One region of the Paraburkholderia sp. GAS333 genome, then DNA from elsewhere that is predicted to be linked to it. Evidence: riboswitches for the same ligand, from Rfam matches in the RefSeq annotation. Region 1 holds a riboswitch; the other holds the start of a gene.
The links. A riboswitch is a leader RNA that binds a small molecule or an ion and turns the genes downstream of it on or off. The one in region 1 is predicted to bind glycine.

Region 1 (10,151 bases):
AGCGATATGGCCGACAGCGGGCAGCCAAAAGCGTTGTTCGACGGTGTCGATGAACTTCACAACGACCGGCCGTCGAAAATGCACGGTTCGACGGATGTCGGCGATGTGAGCTGGGTCACGCCGACCGTGCAGTGCATGACGGCGTGCTTCGCTTTTGGGACGTCACCGCATTCGTGGCAGTGGGTCTCGCAAGGCAAAAGTGCACTGGCGCACAAGGGGATGACGCTGGCCGCGAAAACGATGGCCGCCACCGCACTCGAGCTATATACGAACCCTCTGCTGCTCGCGGCCGCGCGAACTGAGCTGATGGAGGGTCTGGCCGAATAGCTGTATGTGTGCCCGATCCCGGCAGAGGTGCAACCGCCGGTTCCCGGACGTGCCGCCTGATTTTGTAGGGCTGTCAAACCTCCCTCAATTTATCGGCGGAGTATCAGGCTCGGCAGCAAATGCGGGCCCACGTCGGCGGGCCCGCTCGATCTCGACGTGGAGGTCACGGGCGTGGTGGACAATCACACAGGAGGAGCATGGGGAGGCCGAATTCCGATGGGATTGTCCGTGTGGCTGCGCACCGGCGGCATCGACATTGCGGTGTGCTCGATCCGCACGCAGCTAATCGAACGCGATTCGCTGACAGGGCTGGGCATCGATCTCGACGGCAAGCGCCTCATCGTCGTGAAGTCCAGCAACCACTATCAGACCGGATTCCGGCCTGGATCGGACGCGCTCTGGCATGTGAATTCGCCGGGCGCGTTGCCCTCAGACTTCTCTTCCCTTCCCTACACGAAGCGCGATACGAACTACTACCCGCGCGTCCAGAATCCATGGGCGGAAGACGGCACGCCGCCCACCATTCTGTTCGGAGGCAAGACGGTGACGGCGAACTGACACCTGTTGCTCTGCACGGTCGTATTTTGTCCCGCTAAGCTATGCCCTTGGCAATGAGAATAGAGGGCGCTTGTGAAGTTGAGACAACTCGATTCGCTGCGTGCGGTCGCCGAGGCCGGCAGTCTTCATGAAGCCGCCCGGCGCCTGTTCCTGACGCAACCGGCAATCAGCCGCTCCATCCGCGAGCTGGAAGTCGAACTGGGCATGCAATTGCTCACCCGATCGGCGAATGGCGCCACGTTGACGCCATTCGCCCACCAGGTGCTGAAACGCGCGCTCGTCGTCCAGCGGGAAATCGGTCGCATCGCGGAAGATGCGCAGACAGCGCGTGGGGAACTCGGTGGCCGCCTGACGCTCGCGATCACCCCTCCTGCCTCTACCCGTGCGCTCGCCGACTCCCTGCTCGAACTCACGAACGCGCGCCCGGACGTCAAACTCGAAGTGATCGAATGGCGTGGCGCAAACATCTCGGACGGACTGCGAAACGGCACGATCGATGTAGCGATTTTCACGCAATATGGCGAACCTAAAAACGCGGCGTTCGAATGGACCAGGCTGTACGAGCTCGACGTGCAATTGACGATTGGGGCTTCATACCTGGGTAGCGAGTCTTTATCGATCGAGCAGATTCACGCGCTGCCGTGGCTTTTGCTCGATTCCCCGACCGATGAATCGAGCTTCGTGGCAACGCTATTCGGCGAGTACGGTATGCCGCCGCCGGAGCGGATAACGCGGTGTTCCTCGATGAACCTATACCTCGAACTGTCGATGCAGATGCAGGCGGTCGCGGTCTTTACGTCGCTGGCTACGCCGCTGCTATCGCAGCGTGCAAACGAGGGCATGCTCAAACTACTGCGGCTGACCGAGCCGACGCCGAAGGTCGGCATGTACCTCGCCTACTCCAGCGAGGAACTGCTGACCGCGACCGCCGAGGATTTCATCCGGCGCCTGCGCGCCAAGCTCGATGGCCGCGACGCGGGCCGCTTGCCGGCTGGCATTCCGTACGACGACAACCGGGTTAGCGCTCGCTAGTCACGAGATTGCCGTCATTTGCAGAGCGGCCGACAAGAACGTTGGCGCGCGGATGAGGCCATCTCGCACGATGCACAGGACATATGCCACGAGGCGATACCGCAGCACGCGCGGTATCGCCCAATCGACAGCGAGCGGCGATCATCGCATCACCGGCGGTAACGCCGCCCGATGGTGGCGCCACGCCGACCGACAACGTAGCGGGCCACACGACTCAGCGGCGCGGCCCTCTATACCGCGCTTGCGACGACCTGTGCCGTGGCGGCTGACAAGGTCCACCCCAGATGCCCGTGCCCGGTGTTATAGAACACGCCAGGCCGTTTGCCTCGTCCCACCTTGGGCAACATGCTCGGCATCATCGGCCGCAGACCTGCCCACGGAATGACGCGCGAAGTCGACACCTCGGGAAAATGCCGACGCGTCCAGTCCACCAGCGGAGCAATCCGGTCCGAACGAATGTCGCGGTTAAAGCCGTTGATTTCAGCCGTACCGGCCACCCGAAAACGATCCGCACCGAGCCGGCTCGTGACAATCTTCGCGCTATCGTCAAGCAGACTCACCCATGGCGCGCGCTGCTGACTCGTCTCGTCGTCGAGACAGACGGTGATCGAGTAGCCCTTCACGGGGTAGATATTCACGTGGTCCCCTAGCATCGACGCAAACTCGCGGCTCTTCACACCCGCACACACCACGATCCGTTCGAACGTGAAGCACTGTGACTCGCCTTCGAGATTGACCATTAGCGAGAAGCGTCTGTCAGCGGCTGGCTCGATCGACGTGATCTCCGCGTCGTAGTGAAATTCGACGCCCTTCCGCGCGCATGCTTCAGCAAGGCCGCGCGTGAATTTGTGAATATCACCGGTCGAATCAGACGGGGTAAAGAAGCCACCGAAGAAGTCGCCATGCAGCGTAGGTTCGATTCGTTGCAGTTCACTTGCGCTCACCGCGCTGCGGTCGAGTCCACCTTCGCGCAGCATTTCGTTGACCTTGCTGGCGGCGTCGAATTCCTTTTGCGTCTTGTAGATATGCAGAATGCCGCGCCGCTCCAGATCGAAGTCGATGCCTTCTTTTTCGGCGATCGAAAACAGATGCTCTCGTGCGGCGATCGCGAGCCGTACGGTTTCGACCGTGTTGGCGCGGTAATGCGGAATCTGCCGCAGGAACTCGCCCATCCACGAATACTTGTGCCATGTGGGCGTGGGGTTGAGCAATAGCGGCGCGTCGCGCGTAAGCATCCAGCGCAACCCTTTTATGACGGTGGCGGCACTGTTCCAGACTTCCGCATTACTCGCAGACAACTGACCGCCATTCGCGAACGAAGTCTCCATCGCCGCATAGCGATGGCGTTCGAATACGGTGACGTGGTGGCCGAGCTGCGCGAGGGCGTGAGCCGTGGTGACGCCGGTAATGCCGGCGCCGATGATGGCGATTCGTGACATGACATGGTCCAGAGTAGTTGAGCATCACCGGTGTCGATTTCATATCGAAACCGGCGCTGATGCCCCATCTGTCCATGTACCTGAGAGTTTCTTCCCAGCGTTTTTTCGACGGCATGCGAGCCGTGGAAGCCGGGAATCCCCTTCGGTGGGCGCGCATGGCACCGCTCTCCAGATGTTCTCGCGGTGCGGTCCTTTTGCCTGAGAGTTTCCGGGGCGGTTGCTCCGTCGGCGTCGTCACGGCCTCTGACGATCTCTCCCGCACTGCATGACTGAACGGTTCGACAATACCGTGTCAAATTTTTTACCGCAAGTATTTCGTGGATCGCAATGCGTGCGCGGTGCTCATGTCTGCGCATTGAAATCACCGGATCGCCAACCGGTATTCCCAAGATTGATCGATCGCGTTTCCAGGATTGGCGTGAGTACACCCTTCAATGTCGAGGCGATGGTCGTCACCTCGCGATGCGCACTGAGTCATCATTCTTTCATGGGTTCACTCCAAATTTACACCCTTAAGTGGGTCAGTTCTGCGTGAACATCAACAGTCCGACTTGCTGGAAAAAGAGCCTCAGCGTCGACGACAGTTATCGGAAGGATTGCAGTCACTTGAGTGACTTCGTGTCGTCAATGCTGAATGGCGGAAATTGGCCGACTGCTATACGACCAAAGGCTCATTGTGACCAGGTGAATCGAGGTCCAATAATAAAAAAAGCAGTGAGACCAGTAAGCCAGAGTTCGACTCTGCATCGCGACGGCGTTCATTAGCGAATGAACTGAAAACCGGCTCCTGCCGAGGGCGACAGTTTGCTTCGTTTACTGCCCCATTTCGCTTGCTGCCCTGCAACGCGTCATCGCTTTCTGATCGTGTTGCCTCGAGTATGAGTCTGGACGAATGCGGTCACCAGTCTCTGACAAACCCGCCTACAAAAATCCGCATACCGTCTGACAGTGTGTTCAGTTGGGAGAACCAGCCATGTATCGGTGGACCAAGAGACTGGTGCGAGCGCTCTGCCTGGCGCTCGCCGCGATACTGATGATGGGTTCGATCGATGCAGTCGCCCAGGACCAGGCGGCGAAACCCACATTTAAACCCGAGGAAATCGAAGCACTGGTTGCACCGATCGCCCTTTATCCGGACTCCGTGCTGTCGCAGGTACTGATGGCCTCGACTTATCCGCTGGAGATCGTGCACGCCGCGCGCTGGGTCAAGGCCAATCCGAAACTCAAGGGCGATGAGGCGGTGAAAGCGGTACAGGACCAGTCGTGGGATGTCAGTGTGAAATCACTGGTCGCATTTCCGCAGGTGCTCGAACCGATGAACGACAAACTCGACTGGACCCAGAAGCTTGGCGACGCATTCCTCGCCCAGGAGAAGGACGTCCTCGCTGCCGTGCAGCGCTTGCGCGCGCGGGCGCAGGAATCGGGCAACCTGAAGTCCAATGAGCAACAGAACGTCAGCGTCGAGCCAGCGCCGGCGGGCGCCCAGGCAACGCAGACGATCGTGAAGATCGAACCGGCGAATCCGCAAGTCATCTACGTGCCGGCCTACAACCCGACTGTCGTGTACGGCACATGGAGCTATCCAAGCTATCCGCCGTACTACTGGCCGCCGGCACCCGCCTATTACCCCGGGGCCGCGCTCGCCACGGGCCTCGCCTGGGGCGTCGGACTGGCCGCCGCAGGCGCCATCTTCGGCAACTGCAACTGGGGCGGCGGCGACGTCAATATCAACGTCAACAAGGCCGCCAATATCGATCGCAATTTCGATCGCAGCAAGGTTCAGGGCGGCAAGTGGCAGCATGATGCAAGCCATCGCCAGGGGGTTGCCTATCGCGACAATGCGTCTCGTGAAAAATATTCGAGAAACGTCTCCGGCTCCGATGCACGGGGTGATTTCCGTGGTCGAAATGGCGACGCGGGTGATCGGGGTGATCGCGGTAACGCAGGCAATCGCGGAAACGGACGCGATAACGGTGGCGTGGGCGATCGCAACAATGGCGGTGCAGGCGATCGCAACGGCGGTCGGGGTAACGCCGGGGTCAGCGACCGCGCGAGTACACGAAACAACGCAGGCGGAGCCAACCGCAACGGTGGCGCAAACCAGGCCGGCATAGCTGACCGTGCCGGTGGCGGCAACGCAGCCGGCAACGGAAACCGGGCCGGCGCAGCCAACAATGCCAGCGTCGGCAATCGCTCCGCGGCGTCCGCACGGCCCAGTACCGGAGGCGGCAACCGCGACGGAGCCTTCCAGGGTGTCGGCGGCGGTGGCCGTTCACAGCAGGACTTCAACCGCGGCCGATCCAGCGCGCAGTCGTCGAATTTCAGCCGGCCGAGTGGTGGCGGCGGTGGCATGCGGGCGGGTGGCGGTGGCGGACGCGGCAGGCGCTAAGGAGACATCAGCATGAAGTCATCACTACGATCTCTGGCGGGCCGCCTGATCTCGCTCGGCGCCGGAGCCGCGCTTGTTCTGACGCTCTGCGTCGGCGCACCCGGTACGGCCTACGCGCAGAAGCACTTCGAATCGCCCCAGGAAGCGATGACCGCATTTGGCAACGCGGTCGCCGGCAGCGACGAAGCAGGCCTGAAGGTCTTGCTCGGCGACCGGTTTCGCGACCTCATTCCGCCGGTCGGTTCGGACATTCGCAGCCGCTTCCTGACCGCCTGGGAGGACTCGCACACGATTCAGACTGTCGACGACGACCATGCCGACATCGCCGTCGGCAACGATGGTTGGACACTCCCCATCCCTTTGGTGAAATCGGCGCAAGGCTGGCATTTCGACACGCGCGCCGGCGTCGAGGAGATGCGCCTGCGCCGCATTGGGCGCAACGAGCTGGCCGTCATCCAGACGATGCTGGCCGTCTACGATGCGCAGCGCGAATACGCGCAAGTGGATCACGACGGCAGCGGCGTCCTCGCTTATGCCAGGAAGTTATCGAGTTCGCCCGGCAAACGGGACGGCCTCTACTGGCCCACCGGCCCGGACGATCCGCCAAGCCCGTTAGGGGTCGCATTCGCCAGCGCGGGCTCGCGTCAGGCCGATCACGCCGGCTACTACGGCTACCACTTCAAGCTGCTTACCTCGCAAGGCCCACACGCCCCCGGAGGCGCGTACGACTATGTCGTGAACGGCAAGCTGTTTGGCGGTTTCGCCGTCGTCGCGTGGCCCGTTCGTTACGCGGATACCGGCATCAAGAGCTTCATGGTCAGTCACGATGGACAGGTCTACGAGCGGGACCTCGGACCCGACGGTGCAGCGAAGGCGGAGGCCATGCAATCCTTCGATCCCGGTCCGGGCTGGGTAAAGGTTTCACCTTGACGCGCGCCCTGCTCGCCGTCGCATGTAGCGCCCAGTTCGTTTTGTCGGCCTGCGCTGACTACGCCGCACCCGCCGGCACCGTGGTCATGACACCGGCCAGCTTTGATCGCTCGTTTTCCGCTGCGGCCGGGGCCATGCGTGACGAGGGGCTGGCCATCACGGTCCAGGATCCGGCGCGTGGCGTGGTGGTGGGCAACAGCAACGGCAGCGTCGTGATGGCCAGCATCAGTCAGCAGGCCGATGGCAGCGTGCAGGTGCGCTTCGACGCCAGTGACTCACGCGACCCGATCCTGCTGCAGCGCATCTCACGAAATTACGATCGGCGGATGGGTCGATGAGTGCGCGGCGTCTCGACGCGCCAGAGGAGTAACCGCCCCCTTAGCCTGCGAATACTGGTCCAGCGAGTCGCGCCCCATGAAGCCCGACTCATTCCTCGCGCAGTCAATCCCCAAAAAATGAGGAGCAACCATGCAGCGCGAAGTTCTGCTTGATCCGATCGATCGGGTATCCGAAATACTGTTTGGTCTGATCATGGCAGTCACGATCGTCGGCTCCGCGTCGATCGCCTCCACGTCGGCGACGCCTGGGCAAGTCGCGACCGTTGCGGCGCTAGGCTGCAACATCGCGTGGGGCCTGGTGGATGCGGTGATGTACCTGTTACGCACGGCGACGGAGCGATCGCGTCTGCGGAACCTGGGCTATCAGGTCATCCAGTCCGACAAGGAAGCCGCACGCGATATCATCAAAACAACCCTGCCCGACTATGTACGCGCGATCGTCGGCGAAACAGAGATTGAAGTCATGCGCAGCCGGATCCACACCCTGCCGCCCAATGGCCGCCTCACGCTCGAACCACGGGACTTTCTCGAGGCCCTGGGCATCTTCCTGCTGGTGGTCATCGCCACCTTCCCCGTCGTCCTGCCCTTTCTGATGCTGCGCTCCACGCCGCTGGCACTGCTCTCATCGCGTGTGATCGCGATCAGCATGCTGTTCATTCTCGGCTTCGCACTGGGACGGTACGCGGGTTATCGCGCCCCGCTATACACCGGACTGGCGATGGCCGCTCTCGGCATTGCGCTGGTTGCGGCGGTCATTGCGCTCGGCGGATAGTGCGAACGTGGTGGCAGCACATGGACACCAACACACGGGCGCTCCGCACTGTACGTGCGGTGCAGCGCGCCCTCCCGGAGTCGAACACCAGCGCATGACCGAAGGACCACCCCCTCACAAATTCATCCGCGTCACCTTGGTGCCGTTGAGCGACGCGTCGGCCATCAGCCCGGTATTCGTCAGCACGAGGGCGACGACCTGAGAGGATGCCGACGTGCTGTCGATCGTACCGTTCGCGCCGACCTTGATGACCGACACGGCGGCGTCCCCGCCAACCGACCACCCGGCGGCGTTACGGAACGAATCGAGCTTGTCACGCGTCATGAACATGAAAATGATGGCCGTCGACTGCGCTCCTGCCTGAAATCCAAAAGAAGCCGCCGCCGTGCTGTAGTAGCCGACTGTCGCGCCGCCCACACGCAACGCGCCTTCGCCATACGCCGCCCCGACGATGAAGGCCGCCTTCTTCACATCCGGAAACACCAGAATGCCTTGGGCCTTCGCCGCGAGTTCGTGAGAACCCTGGACCGTCGAGAAAAGCCGGCTGAGCGTGCCGTCGACACTCGCGTCGATCGCCTGACGCTTCGACGCATCGGTTTGCGCGCTGTCGCCGCTGCCCGACGTCGTGGTGCAACCGGCGAGCATCAATCCGCCAGCGATGCCGGCCACCGCTGCCTCAATGACGAAATTCCTTCTGTTCACGATCCACCTCCAGTGAGTTTCCGAGGTGCGTCCCCGGGTGAGCAAGTCTTGCGGTTGCCTCGTTCGATCCGTGTTCGGACTGAGCGGCCATCGCTGTGGGCGATACGGCGAGCCGCATCGCGTCGTGCCGCAACGGAGTGATTCAACGGAACCGCACGTCGCCAAAGCCGATGCGTACGTCTGGATTGCCACATATCCCCGGCTCACTTGCCGCCTTCTTTCCCTGGCCTGAGAAAGAACACGAAACCGGCGATGCCGATTACCATCGCAAACACACCGAATTCGGCGAGCTTCGGCCGTTCGTACAACAGCCCCCGGATCGACGAGGCAAGCCCTCCCAGCGTCACGAACACGGCAATCGCCGCCAGAACGATCCTGCCTTCCACGCGGGCCATAACGGGTTCTCCTGCCTCACACGCTACAGGACCCGGTTCTTGTCCAGCTTCTTGCCGGTCGCCGCGTTGTAGCGCTCGACATAGTCGGACAGCAGCGAGCGAATCGCGCGGCCGATCTTCCGGTAATCCGATTCGTTAAGATTGGCGAGCGACACCCGCCCGGACGGATGCGGCGTGCCGAAACCACGTCCCGGTAACAGCACCACGCGCGCTTCTCTGGCGAGCCTGAAAAGCAGTTCGGCCGGCTCGGTGTGCTTCAGCAGCCATTCGACGAAATCGCGGCCATAGGCGCGTTCGCCAAGAAATTCCATGTCGAGAATCGGGTAGTAATCGACCTGATTCACGTCATCGTCGTCGAACGAAATGCCGATTTCTTCATAGAGCGCACGCTTGCGGTTGCGAATCAGCTTCTTCAGCGCGCGCTTGTACGCGTCGGGCGTATCCATCAACGAAAACAGCGAGAACAGCACCATCTGCACCTGCTGCGGCGTCGACAGACCCGCTGTGTGATTCAGTGCGACGGTGCGGCTGTCTGCCACCAATCGGTCGATGAACTTGAGCTTGTCCGGTTCGGTCGTGATCGATTCATAGCGGTGATGCAACTGCTTTTTCGCGTCTTTCGGCAACTCGCCGATCAACCTGTCCAGCACGTTGTCGCGATGAGTGGCGATTGCGCCGAGCCGCCAGCCCGTTGCGCCGAAGTACTTCGAATACGAGTACACGAGAATGGTGTTCTTCGGCGCCAGCGCGAACAGCGAAACGAAGTCGTCGGCGAACGTGCCGTAGACGTCGTCGGTCAGGAGAATCAGGTCCGGCCGCTCTTTAACGATACTGGCAATGTAGTCGAGACTTTCGTCGCTGATTCGAACCGACGGCGGATTGCTCGGATTGACCAGGAAGAACGCTTTCACCGCAGGATCACGCAGCTTGTCGAGTTCCTTGTTCGAGTACTGCCAGTTTTTCTCGACGCCCGCATTCAGTTCGACGACTTTCAACTGATAGTCGTTCAGGCGCGGTATCTCGATGTACGGTGTAAAGATCGGCATGCCGAGCGCAATCGTGTCGCCCGGTTTGATCAGGAAGTTCTCGCGCATCGTGTTGAAGATATACGTCATCGCGGCGGTGCCCCCTTCGACCGCGAACACGTCGAACTCGCCAACGAACGGATGATTGCCGATCATTTCGCGGCGCAGATACTGCCCGACGATGAGTTCAGAGAGCTTCAACATCCGGTCCGGCACCGGGTAGTTCGATGCCAGAATGCCCTCG
Region 2 (10,151 bases), on a different contig from region 1:
CGCACCTTTCGCGCCATGCGAAACTCCTAATTTGGCTGATTCGGTGTGTGATGTTAGCCGTTTGCGCCCATCAGCGACAGGATCGCGGGCGCCGCCGCACATTGTCCTTTTTCAACCGCTTTCACGGCAGCGGATGATGCGCGGCGGTGCTTGTGCTTACTCGTAGTCGGACATCGGCACGCACGAGCAGAACAGATTGCGGTCGCCGTACACGTTGTCCGCGCGGCCAACCGGCGGCCAGTACTTTTTCGCGATCAGCGTCTTCAGCGGATACGCGGCGGTTTCGCGCGCATACGCATGCTTCCAGTCGTTAGCGATCACGACCGCTGCCGTGTGCGGCGCGTGCTTCAGCGGATTGTCCTCGGGATCCGAGCGGCCTTCTTCGACCGCGCGAATCTCGTCGCGAATCGCGATCATCGCTTCGATGAAGCGGTCGAGTTCTTCCTTCGATTCCGATTCGGTCGGCTCGACCATCAGCGTGCCCGGCACCGGGAAGCTCATCGTCGGCGCGTGGAAGCCGTAGTCGGCGAGGCGCTTGGCGACGTCGTCCACGCTGATGCCGCTGGTTTCCTTGATCGGACGCAGATCGAGAATGCACTCGTGCGCGACCAGGCCGCCGGGGCCCGAATACAGCACCGGGTAATGCGGCGCGAGTTTGTTCGCGACGTAGTTCGCGTTGAGGATCGCGGTCTCGGTTGCGGCGGTCAGGTTCTTCGCGCCCATCATCGCGATGTACATCCACGAGATCGGCAGAATCGACGCCGAGCCGTACGGTGCGCCCGACACTGCGCCGATACCGTTCGGCGCGCGTTCGTAGCCCGACGAAATCTGGTTCGGCAGGAATTGCGCGAGGTGCGCGCCGACTGCGACCGGACCGACGCCCGGTCCGCCGCCGCCGTGCGGAATGCAGAAGGTCTTGTGCAGATTCAAATGCGACACGTCGCCGCCGAACTGGCCCGGCGCGCACAGACCGACCATCGCGTTCATGTTCGCGCCGTCGACGTAAACCTGGCCGCCGTGCGCGTGTACGATCTCGCAGATTTCACGCACGTTCCCCTCGAACACGCCGTGCGTGGACGGGTACGTGATCATGATCGCCGCCAGTTTGTCGGCGTGCTGTTCGGCTTTCTTCTTCAGGTCTTCGATATCGACGTTGCCTTGCGCGTCGCACGCGACGACCACGACCTGCATACCGGCCATTTGCGCCGATGCCGGGTTCGTGCCGTGCGCCGAAGCGGGAATCAGGCAGACGTTGCGATGACCTTCACCGCGCGACGCGTGATACGCGTGGATGATCAGCAGACCGGCGTACTCGCCTTGCGAGCCCGCATTCGGTTGCAGCGACACGGCCGCATAGCCGGTTGCCGCGACCAGCATCTCTTCGAGCTGGTCGATCATCTCGCGGTAGCCGACGGTCTGCTCAGCCGGTGCGAACGGGTGGATCTGGCCGAATTCGGGCCACGTGACCGGCAACATTTCCGATGTCGCATTCAGCTTCATCGTGCACGAGCCGAGCGGGATCATCGAGCGGTCGAGTGCGAGGTCCTTGTCCGACAGGCTGCGCAGATAGCGCAGCATTTCCGTTTCAGAATGATGACGGTTGAACACATGATGCGTGAGGTACGCACTGGTGCGTTCGAGCGCGGCCGGCACCGAAGCCGTGTTCGATGCCGCGAGCTTTGCGTCGAGTGCGTCGACTTGCGGCACGTCGCTCGAGAAAGCTGCCTGCGCGAACACGGCGAGCAGATCGGCGAGATCGCGGCGCGACGTGGTTTCATCGACCGACAGGCCCACTTGCGTCGCGCTCACGCGGCGCAGATTGATGCGCTTCGCGGTGGCCGCGTCGAGCAGCGCCTGGGTGCGCGCGCCGGTGTCGAACGTGAGGGTGTCGAAGAAGGTGTCGTTGACCAGCGTGTAGCCGAGTTGCTTCGCGCCTTCTGCGAGCAGCGCGGCGATGCGGTTCACGCGCAGCGCGATGGTCTTCAGACCGTGCGGGCCGTGATAAACCGCATACATGCTCGCCATGATCGCGAGCAGCGCCTGCGCGGTACACACGTTCGAGGTCGCCTTCTCGCGACGGATATGCTGTTCGCGCGTTTGCAGCGCAAGACGCAGCGCGGGGTTGCCTTGTGCATCGACCGTCACGCCGACCAGACGGCCCGGCATCTGACGCTTGAATTCGTCGCGCACGGCGAGGTAAGCCGCATGCGGGCCGCCGAAACCGACCGGCACGCCAAAGCGCTGCGTATTGCCGACGGCCACGTCCGCGCCCCATTCGCCCGGCGGCGTGAGGACGGTCAGCGCGAGCAGATCCGCCGCGACGACCACGTGGCCGCCTGCTGCGTGGATCGCTTCGGTCAGCGCGCGGTAGTCGCGCACGTCGCCGTTCACGCCCGGGTATTGCAACAGCACGCCGAACGCATTCGCGTTCGCGGCTTCTGCTGCGGGACCCACTTTCACTTCGATGCCGATCGGTGTCGCGCGCGTTTTCACCACTTCGATGGTTTGCGGCAGCACGTCGTCGGCGACAAAGAACACGTTCGACTTCGACTTGCCGACGCGTTGCAGCAGCGTCATCGCTTCAGCCGCAGCGGTGGCTTCGTCGAGCAGCGACGCGTTCGAGATGGCGAGACCCGTCAGATCGACGACCATCTGCTGAAAATTCAGCAGCGCTTCCAGACGGCCTTGCGAGATTTCCGGCTGATACGGCGTGTACGCGGTGTACCACGCCGGATTTTCCAGCACGTTGCGCAGAATCACCGTCGGGGTGTGCGCGTTGTAATAGCCCTGCCCGATGTACGAGCGGAACACCTGGTTCTTGTCCGCGAGTTCGCGCAGTGCGGCGAGCGCTTCGGCTTCGCTTCTGGGTTGCGCGAAGGGACCGAGCGGCAGCGTTTCGGTGCGGCGGATCGTCTTCGGAATCACGGCGTCGATCAGCGCGGCGCGCGATGCGAAGCCGAGGGCTTCGAGCATCGCTTGCTGATCGGCCGAATCCGGGCCGATATGCCGTTCGGCGAAGGCGTCGTGCACTTCGAGCGCGGCGAGCGAGAGAGGAGTGCGGTTCATCAGACGATCCGGGTGTTCGAGCTTCATGGGTGTTCCTGGCGGTGCGGCTGCCTTCCTGTTGCAGCGTTTCAGGAAGAACCCGCCGCACCTGACGGGTTAAACGTAAAGGTAAATCAGGCGCCGATCGACTTCGAGTACGCGTCGGCGTCGATCAGACGGTCATGCGTCGCGCCGTCGGCCGGCTTGATCTTGAAGAGCCAGCTTTCGTACGGCGTGCTGTTGACCGAATCGGGCGTGTCGGCCACGGCCGTGTTCGCTTCGATGATCTCGCCCGAAACCGGCGCGTAGATATCGGAAGCGGCCTTCACCGATTCGATGACGGCGACGGTGTCGCCGGCGGTCACGGTCTTGCCCAGTTCCTGGACTTCGAAGAAGACGATATCGCCGAGCGCTTCCTGCGCGTGGTCGGTAATGCCGACCGTCAGCGTGCCGTCCGCTTCGGTGCGGACCCACTCGTGCGATTCGGTGTATTTCAGATCGGCCGGGATGCTCATCGGATGCTCCTATGCGGTGATTCGGTAGTGACTTAAATGGGGAAGGTCCCAAGCCTGGCGATTTGACCCGCCAGGCTCCTCATCTGCGAGGCAAAAAATTTTCTGAGGGACGCACGCGCGGGCTGCTTAAACCGCCAGCACCTTGCCGTTGCGCACGAATGGCAGTTTTACCACGCTTGCGGGTACGGCCTTATCGCGAATCTGAACGTGAACGGTGTCGCCCACTTGCACGCCTTTGGGCACGCGCGCGAAGGCGATCGATTCCTGCATCGTCGGCGAAAACGTGCCGCTGGTGATTTCGCCTTCGCCGTGCGGCGTGACGACTTTCTGATGAGCACGCAGCACGCCCGCCGCCTTGCCGTTTTCCTTCAGCAGGATCAGGCCGACGAACGCAGCCTGCGAACCGTTCGCTTCCAGCTTCGCCTTGCCGACGAAGTCGCGCGGCGAGGCCAGGTCGACGGTCCATGCGAGACCGGCGTCGAGCGGCGACACGTTGTCGTCCATGTCCTGGCCGTAGAGGTTCATGCCGGCTTCGAGGCGCAGCGTGTCGCGCGCACCGAGACCGGCGGGGCGCACGCCTTGGGCCTGCAATGCCTGCCAGAGTGCTTCGACGTGATCCGCCGGGACGATGATTTCGAAGCCGTCTTCGCCGGTGTAGCCGGTGCGTGCGACGGTCAATTCGCCGAACGGCGTTTCTTCGATTCGGACGGCGTTGAACGGTTTGAGCGCTTCGGTGGCGGCGCGAGCGGCCGGCACGGTTTGCCAGACTTTTTCGCGCGCATTCGGGCCTTGCACGGCGACGATCGCGTAATCGCGGCGCGGCGTGATGGTCAGGCCGAAGCCGCCTTCGGCGTTGAGCTGGCCGAACCAGGCGATGTCTTTATCGGCAGTGCCCGCGTTCACGACGACACGGAAGTGATCTTCGCCGAAGTAATAGACGATCAGATCGTCGACCACGCCGCCATTCGGGTTCAGCAGACACGAGTAGAGAGCGCGGCCCGGCGTTTGCAGTTTGCCGACGTTGTTGGCGAGCGCGTATTCGAAGAACGCACGCACGCGCTCGCCGATGAAGTCGACGACGCACATGTGCGAGACGTCGAACATGCCGGCGTCGGTGCGCACGGCGCGATGTTCGTCGATCTGCGAGCCGTAGTTGACGGGCATGTCCCAGCCGCCGAAATCGACCATGCGGGCGTTGAGCGCACGATGGGTGGCGTTGAGCGGGGTGTGTTTGAGTTCGGTCATGGGGCCTCGGGCATCTCGCGAAACAAAAAAGGCCATGCGGCGCTACGCCTCGCGGCCGAATGCCTGCGAGCGTGGTTCTGCATGACCCCTCTGTCCTCGATACCTGAGAGATTGCGCCGCCGTGACGACGTTGCCAGGAACGTTGATTCGTCACGGTGAGACGCGCGCCCCTTCGGTGGGCAGCTTGCCTGAATCTGTTCGCTGTTTGGACGATACAGATGGCTACTGCCGCTCTCCAGAGTGCGAAAAACCGGATGCCTCGGTGCTGCATTGAAGCGGGTTTTTCGACGCGGTCGGTCCTTTTGCCTGAGAGTTTGCGGGTATGCCCCTTCGGCGGCGCGGCCTGCGAAATCCAGCGGCCAGCGCTCTCTCCCGACGCGTGCGGCGAATGTACGCGACGGCCGGAGGCTTGTCAATTGAAGGCCCGCAGGCCGTGTGGGAGTAAGCGCAGCGGTTTTTACACGCCAAAAAAAGCGCGGGACGTGATGCCCGCGCTGGTGTTGCAGAGGTTATGGAAACGCCCGCGTGTTTACTCGCCGATGGCGTGCGCCGCGTTATCCAGTTCCTGATTCAGCACGCGTTGCTCTTCGGACGAAAGACCGCCGCCGTGTTGTGCGGCCATGTCGTGCGCTTCCTGGCGGATCACTTCCAGACGATGGTGCAACGCGCCGCCTTGCGGGGGCGGGTAATAGCCCTGATTCACGTGGTTATCGATCCGGCGACCGAGGTTGTCGATCCGGCCGTCCACCTGATGCAGGCGCTGATCCGCGATCTGCTGCGGGTTGGGACGCGGTGCCGGTGCAGGTTGCTGCACGACGCAGGCGGCAAGTGACGTCAGTAAAGCGCACGCGGCAATCGCGCGGATAGTTCGAGGCATGGTTTCTCCGGAAATCTTTGTCTTCGATGGTGCTACGTGGGTAGCAACGGATGGTGGCGGATTTGCGCTGACGGCGCAGGCGGGATGTTTTGTAACGTTGTGTACCTGTCATGTAGCTGTTCTTTTGTCAGGTAAAACGCGCCCGCGCGGCACTTGCGGCGCGGGCTGTTTTTGGTACACAGCCCGCCGCGCCGCGCAGGAAAAAACGATGTCAGCGGATTCGCTCGAACGGCAGGCGGCAGCCTTCTTCGGAACTACGCGCGGCCAACTCGATGATGGTCATCACGTCGACGGCGTCCTGAGCGGTGACCGGGAACGCGACGCCATTTTGAATGGCGTCGGCCAGCGCGATATAGAAGCCCGTGTAGTCGCCATTGCGCGTCGGCACTTCGCGTTCCACTTCCTGATCGCCTTCGAGCACGCGCAGCACGCCCGCCGTGTTGCCGGCGCCGAAGCCTTCATCGCCGGGACGCAGACCGGCTTTCAACTGGTCTTCCTGCGTGTCGAGCCCGTATTTCACATAGCTCCCCCGCGTGCCGTGGATCGTAAAGCGCGGCGCGACCAGCGCGGTCAGCGCGCTCGCGTGCAGTACCACTTCGAACTCGCCATAACCAAGCTGAATGTGTACGTAGTCCGGCGCGCTAGCGTTGTCGCGATGCGTGCGCACCGTCGCCGATACGGTTTGCGGAGCGCCGAACAGAGCCAGCGCCTGGTCGACCAGATGCGGCCCGAGGTCGAACAGCAAGCCGCCGCCACGCGACGCCTCTTCGCGCCAACGCTGACGCACTTCCGGCCGGAACCGGTCGAAATGCGATTCGTATTGCGTGATGCGCCCCAGTTCCACGCGCGCAAGCAGATCGCGGACGGTCAGGAAATCGCCGTCCCAGCGCCGGTTGTGAAAGGGCACGAACAATTTGCTGCGAGCGAGCGCGATGTTCGCGAGCGTGTGGGCTTCGGCCGCGGTTAGCGTCACCGGTTTGTCGACCACCACGTGCTTGCCGGCTTCGAGCGTGCGGCGCGCGAGGTCGAAGTGGGTGTCGTTGGGCGTCGCGATCACGACGCAGTCGATATCGTCGAGCGCGAGCAGCGCGTCGAGATCGGCGACGATTTTTGCGTGCGGATAATCGGCCAGCGCGCGCTCGGGCTGACCGGTCGCGATGGCGGCGACGCTCGCGCGTCCGCAATGTGCGATCACCGGCGCATGAAAGGTCGCGCCAGCAAAACCGTAACCCATCAATCCAATCTTCAGCGATGCGGACATGCGTGTCTTCCTGCAGAAACGGCGCGCCGTTTTGCCACCGCGGCGACGGCGCGCAACACCGTAATTGTGGCATGTCCTGACGGGCGAGCGGCAGGCGCGTGGCAGGTGATTGGCGTATGGTGCGGCTGCGCGAGCCGGTCGGCGGCGGGGTTTCTGTCGTGGGCGTTCGCGGCCAAGGCGCTTAATGCGCGTCGCCATTCGACGGAAAGAGGTGTCATTTTTCACGGCGATTCGTTTCGAAAGACCGCCTTTGCCGGACTTCGAAGATGCAGCTAACCGCACCTATTTGAGGACACGTGTCGTCAGCGTGCGGGCCTGGCATCCGTGTTAACATCGCTCCTCTCGCGCGATTCGCGGCGGGTCAGATCACCTTCGCACGCTTGCGGAGCACCCGATCCGGCCGACGGCGCGCAGCATGCCCCCGGGCCTTCGGCCGGTGTTTTTTCTCACCGGCGCGCCCACAAACCGCAGTTTCAACCGCATCACCATCCAGACGATGTCCGCAGGCCTGAACCCCGCTCAAAATGAAGCGGTCCGTTATCTCGACGGTCCGTGTCTCGTGCTCGCCGGCGCAGGCAGCGGCAAGACGCGCGTGATCACGCAGAAAATCGCGCACCTGATCGAAGCCAAAGGCTTCGAGCCGCGCCACATCGCCGCCGTCACGTTCACGAACAAGGCCGCGCTGGAAATGCGCGAGCGCGCGGGCAAGCTGCTCGAAGGCAAGACGCTCACCACGCCCGGCAAGGAAGGCCGCAAGGTGCCCGTCAATCAGTTGACGGTGTGTACGTTCCACTCGCTCGGCGTGCAGATTCTTCGGCAGGAGGCGGAACACGTCGGCTTGAAGCCGCAGTTCTCGATCATGGATTCCGACGACTGCTTCGGCATGATCCAGGAGCAGGTCGGGTCCACGGACAAGGGTTTTATCCGCAAGATCCAGTCGATCATCTCGCTGTGGAAGAACGGCATGATCATGCCGGAGCAGGCGATCGCGATTGCCGCGACCGAGGACGAGCATCAGGCCGCGATCGTCTACCGCAATTACGTGGCGACGCTGCACGCGTATCAGGCGGTCGATTTCGACGATCTGATCCGCTTGCCCGCCGAACTCTTCGAGAAGAATGAGCAGGTGCGCGACCGCTGGCAGAACAAGCTGCGTTATCTGCTGATCGACGAGTATCAGGACACCAACGCGTGCCAGTACGAACTCGTCAAGCTGCTGGCCGGCAAGCGCGCGGCGTTCACGGCGGTGGGCGACGACGATCAGGCCATTTACGGCTGGCGCGGCGCCACGCTCGAAAATCTCGGCCAGCTGAGCAAGGATTTTCCGAAGCTGCATCTGATCAAGCTCGAACAGAATTACCGCTCGACGGTGCGCATTCTGACCGCTGCGAATAACGTGATCGCGAACAACCCGAAGCTGTTCGAGAAGAAGCTGTGGTCCGAACACGGCATGGGCGACACGATCACCGTCACCGGCTGTAACGACGAAGAGCACGAAGCGGAGTCGGTCGTGTTCCGTTTGTCGGCGCACAAGTTCGAGCGGCGCGCGAATTTCCGCGACTACGCGATCCTGTATCGCGGCAATTTCCAGGCGCGTATTTTCGAGCAGGTGCTGCGTCGCGAGCGGATTCCCTATGTGCTGTCCGGCGGCCAGTCGTTCTTCGACAAGGCCGAAATCAAGGATATCTGTGCGTATCTGCGCCTGATCGCCAATGCGAACGACGACCCCGCGTTCATCCGTGCGATCACCACGCCGCGCCGTGGCGTCGGCAATACGACGCTCGAGGCGCTCGGCTCGTTCGCGGGTCAGGCGAAGGTGTCGCTGTTCGAAGCGGTGTACATGGGCGGGATCGAAGCGCGCCTGTCGCCGCGTCAGATCGAGCCGATGCGCGTGTTCTGCGACTTCATGCAGCGCCTCACCGATCGCGCGGAGAAGGACGCAGCGGGCCCGCTGCTCGACGAACTGATGGACGCGATTCACTACGAAGCGTATCTGTATGACGCGTTCGACGAACGTCAGGCGCAGTCCAAGTGGCAGAACGTGCTGGAGTTCATGGAGTGGCTCAAACGTAAAGGCACCAAGGCCGAGCCTGCCGATGCAGCTAACAGCGAAGCCACCGGCTACGACACCGCCGACGGTCTCGGCGATACCGGCAAGAACCTGCTCGGTCTGATTCAAACCGTCGCGCTGATGTCGATGCTGGAAGGCCGTGAGGAAGATCCCGATGCGGTGCGTCTGTCGACCGTGCATGCGTCGAAGGGTCTGGAATATCCGCACGTGTTTCTGGTGGGCGTCGAGGAGGGCATCATGCCGCACCGCGGCGGTCCCGATGACGAGCCGATCGACGACGCGCGCATCGAGGAAGAACGCCGTTTGATGTACGTCGCGATTACGCGGGCGCAGCGCAGCCTGCATCTGAACTGGTGCAAGAAACGCAAGCGCGCGCGCGAGACGGTGGTGTGCGAGCCGTCGCGGTTTATCCCCGAGATGCTGCTGGACGATGCACCGCCGCCCACGCCGGAAGAAGCGCCGATGTCGCCGAAAGACCGGTTGGCGAGTTTGAAGGCGCTGTTGCAGAAGCCTTGAGCGGGCGGATGGGGGATGGAGCCTGCGAGTCGATGGTGGTGTTTTTGTGCTCGCGCCCAGGCTGGTGCTTGCTTGGTTTGCCTCGCGGCTCGTACTCCCGGAGGTTTTCCATCGCGCCAGCGCGCTGAACAATCAGTGCGCATAAAAAAATCCCTGCTTGCGTTTTGCGCAAAGCAGGGATTTTTTATGTCTACTGCAAGTGAAAGCCGTAGCGCGACGATCAGCGCCGCGCCTTACTTCACAGCGCTAACCATGTAGTCGACCGCCGCTTTCACATCGGCGTCGGAGGCATTCGAGCCGCCCTTCGCCGGCATCGCGCCCTTGCCGTGCAGCGCGTAGTTATAGACCGTGTCCATCGGCTCTTTCAGACGCGGCGCCCAGGCGTCCTTATCGCCGAATTTCGGTGCGTTCAACACGCCCGCCGCGTGACACGCCTGACAAACCTGCTGATACAACGCCTTGCCGGCTTGCGACGCGTCCGCGCTTTGCGTGCCGCCCGCCGCCGGTGCGGCTGCCTGGGGCACGCTTGCCATCGCCGCCATCGCTGCGGCGGCCTGGGCCGCGCCGGCATCCGATGCGCCTGCCGGTGCAGCAGCGGGCGCGCCGGACGCGGCCGCCGCG

Region 2: another riboswitch for glycine. It lies ahead of gcvT (glycine cleavage system aminomethyltransferase GcvT); the one in region 1 lies ahead of ABH945_RS22655 (D-amino acid dehydrogenase).

Annotation. Positions count from the first base shown of each region.
Region 1 covers NZ_JBNDKS010000004.1:127,900-138,050, reverse strand. Annotated here, with positions in the region: gene ABH945_RS22675 (hypothetical protein) at 1-60, opposite strand, end outside; gene ABH945_RS22670 (hypothetical protein) at 79-327, shown strand; gene ABH945_RS22665 (MlrC C-terminal domain-containing protein) at 415-885, shown strand; gene ABH945_RS22660 (LysR family transcriptional regulator) at 958-1,917, shown strand; gene ABH945_RS22655 (D-amino acid dehydrogenase) at 2,148-3,356, opposite strand; glycine riboswitch at 3,533-3,625, opposite strand; gene ABH945_RS22650 (DUF3300 domain-containing protein) at 4,330-5,745, shown strand; gene ABH945_RS22645 (DUF2950 domain-containing protein) at 5,758-6,675, shown strand; gene ABH945_RS22640 (hypothetical protein) at 6,672-7,013, shown strand; gene ABH945_RS22635 (hypothetical protein) at 7,144-7,785, shown strand; gene ABH945_RS22630 (BPSL1445 family SYLF domain-containing lipoprotein) at 7,900-8,487, opposite strand; gene ABH945_RS22625 (DUF2964 family protein) at 8,691-8,882, opposite strand; gene ABH945_RS22620 (bifunctional aspartate transaminase/aspartate 4-decarboxylase) at 8,906-10,151, opposite strand, start outside.
Region 2 covers NZ_JBNDKS010000002.1:172,449-182,599, reverse strand. Annotated here, with positions in the region: gene ABH945_RS10050 (alginate lyase family protein) at 1-17, opposite strand, end outside; gene gcvP (aminomethyl-transferring glycine dehydrogenase) at 157-3,093, opposite strand; gene gcvH (glycine cleavage system protein GcvH) at 3,180-3,560, opposite strand; gene gcvT (glycine cleavage system aminomethyltransferase GcvT) at 3,687-4,805, opposite strand; glycine riboswitch at 4,886-5,054, opposite strand; glycine riboswitch at 5,090-5,190, opposite strand; gene ABH945_RS10030 (hypothetical protein) at 5,335-5,682, opposite strand; gene ABH945_RS10025 (oxidoreductase) at 5,894-6,943, opposite strand; gene ABH945_RS10020 (UvrD-helicase domain-containing protein) at 7,440-9,530, shown strand; gene ABH945_RS10015 (c-type cytochrome) at 9,764-10,151, opposite strand, start outside.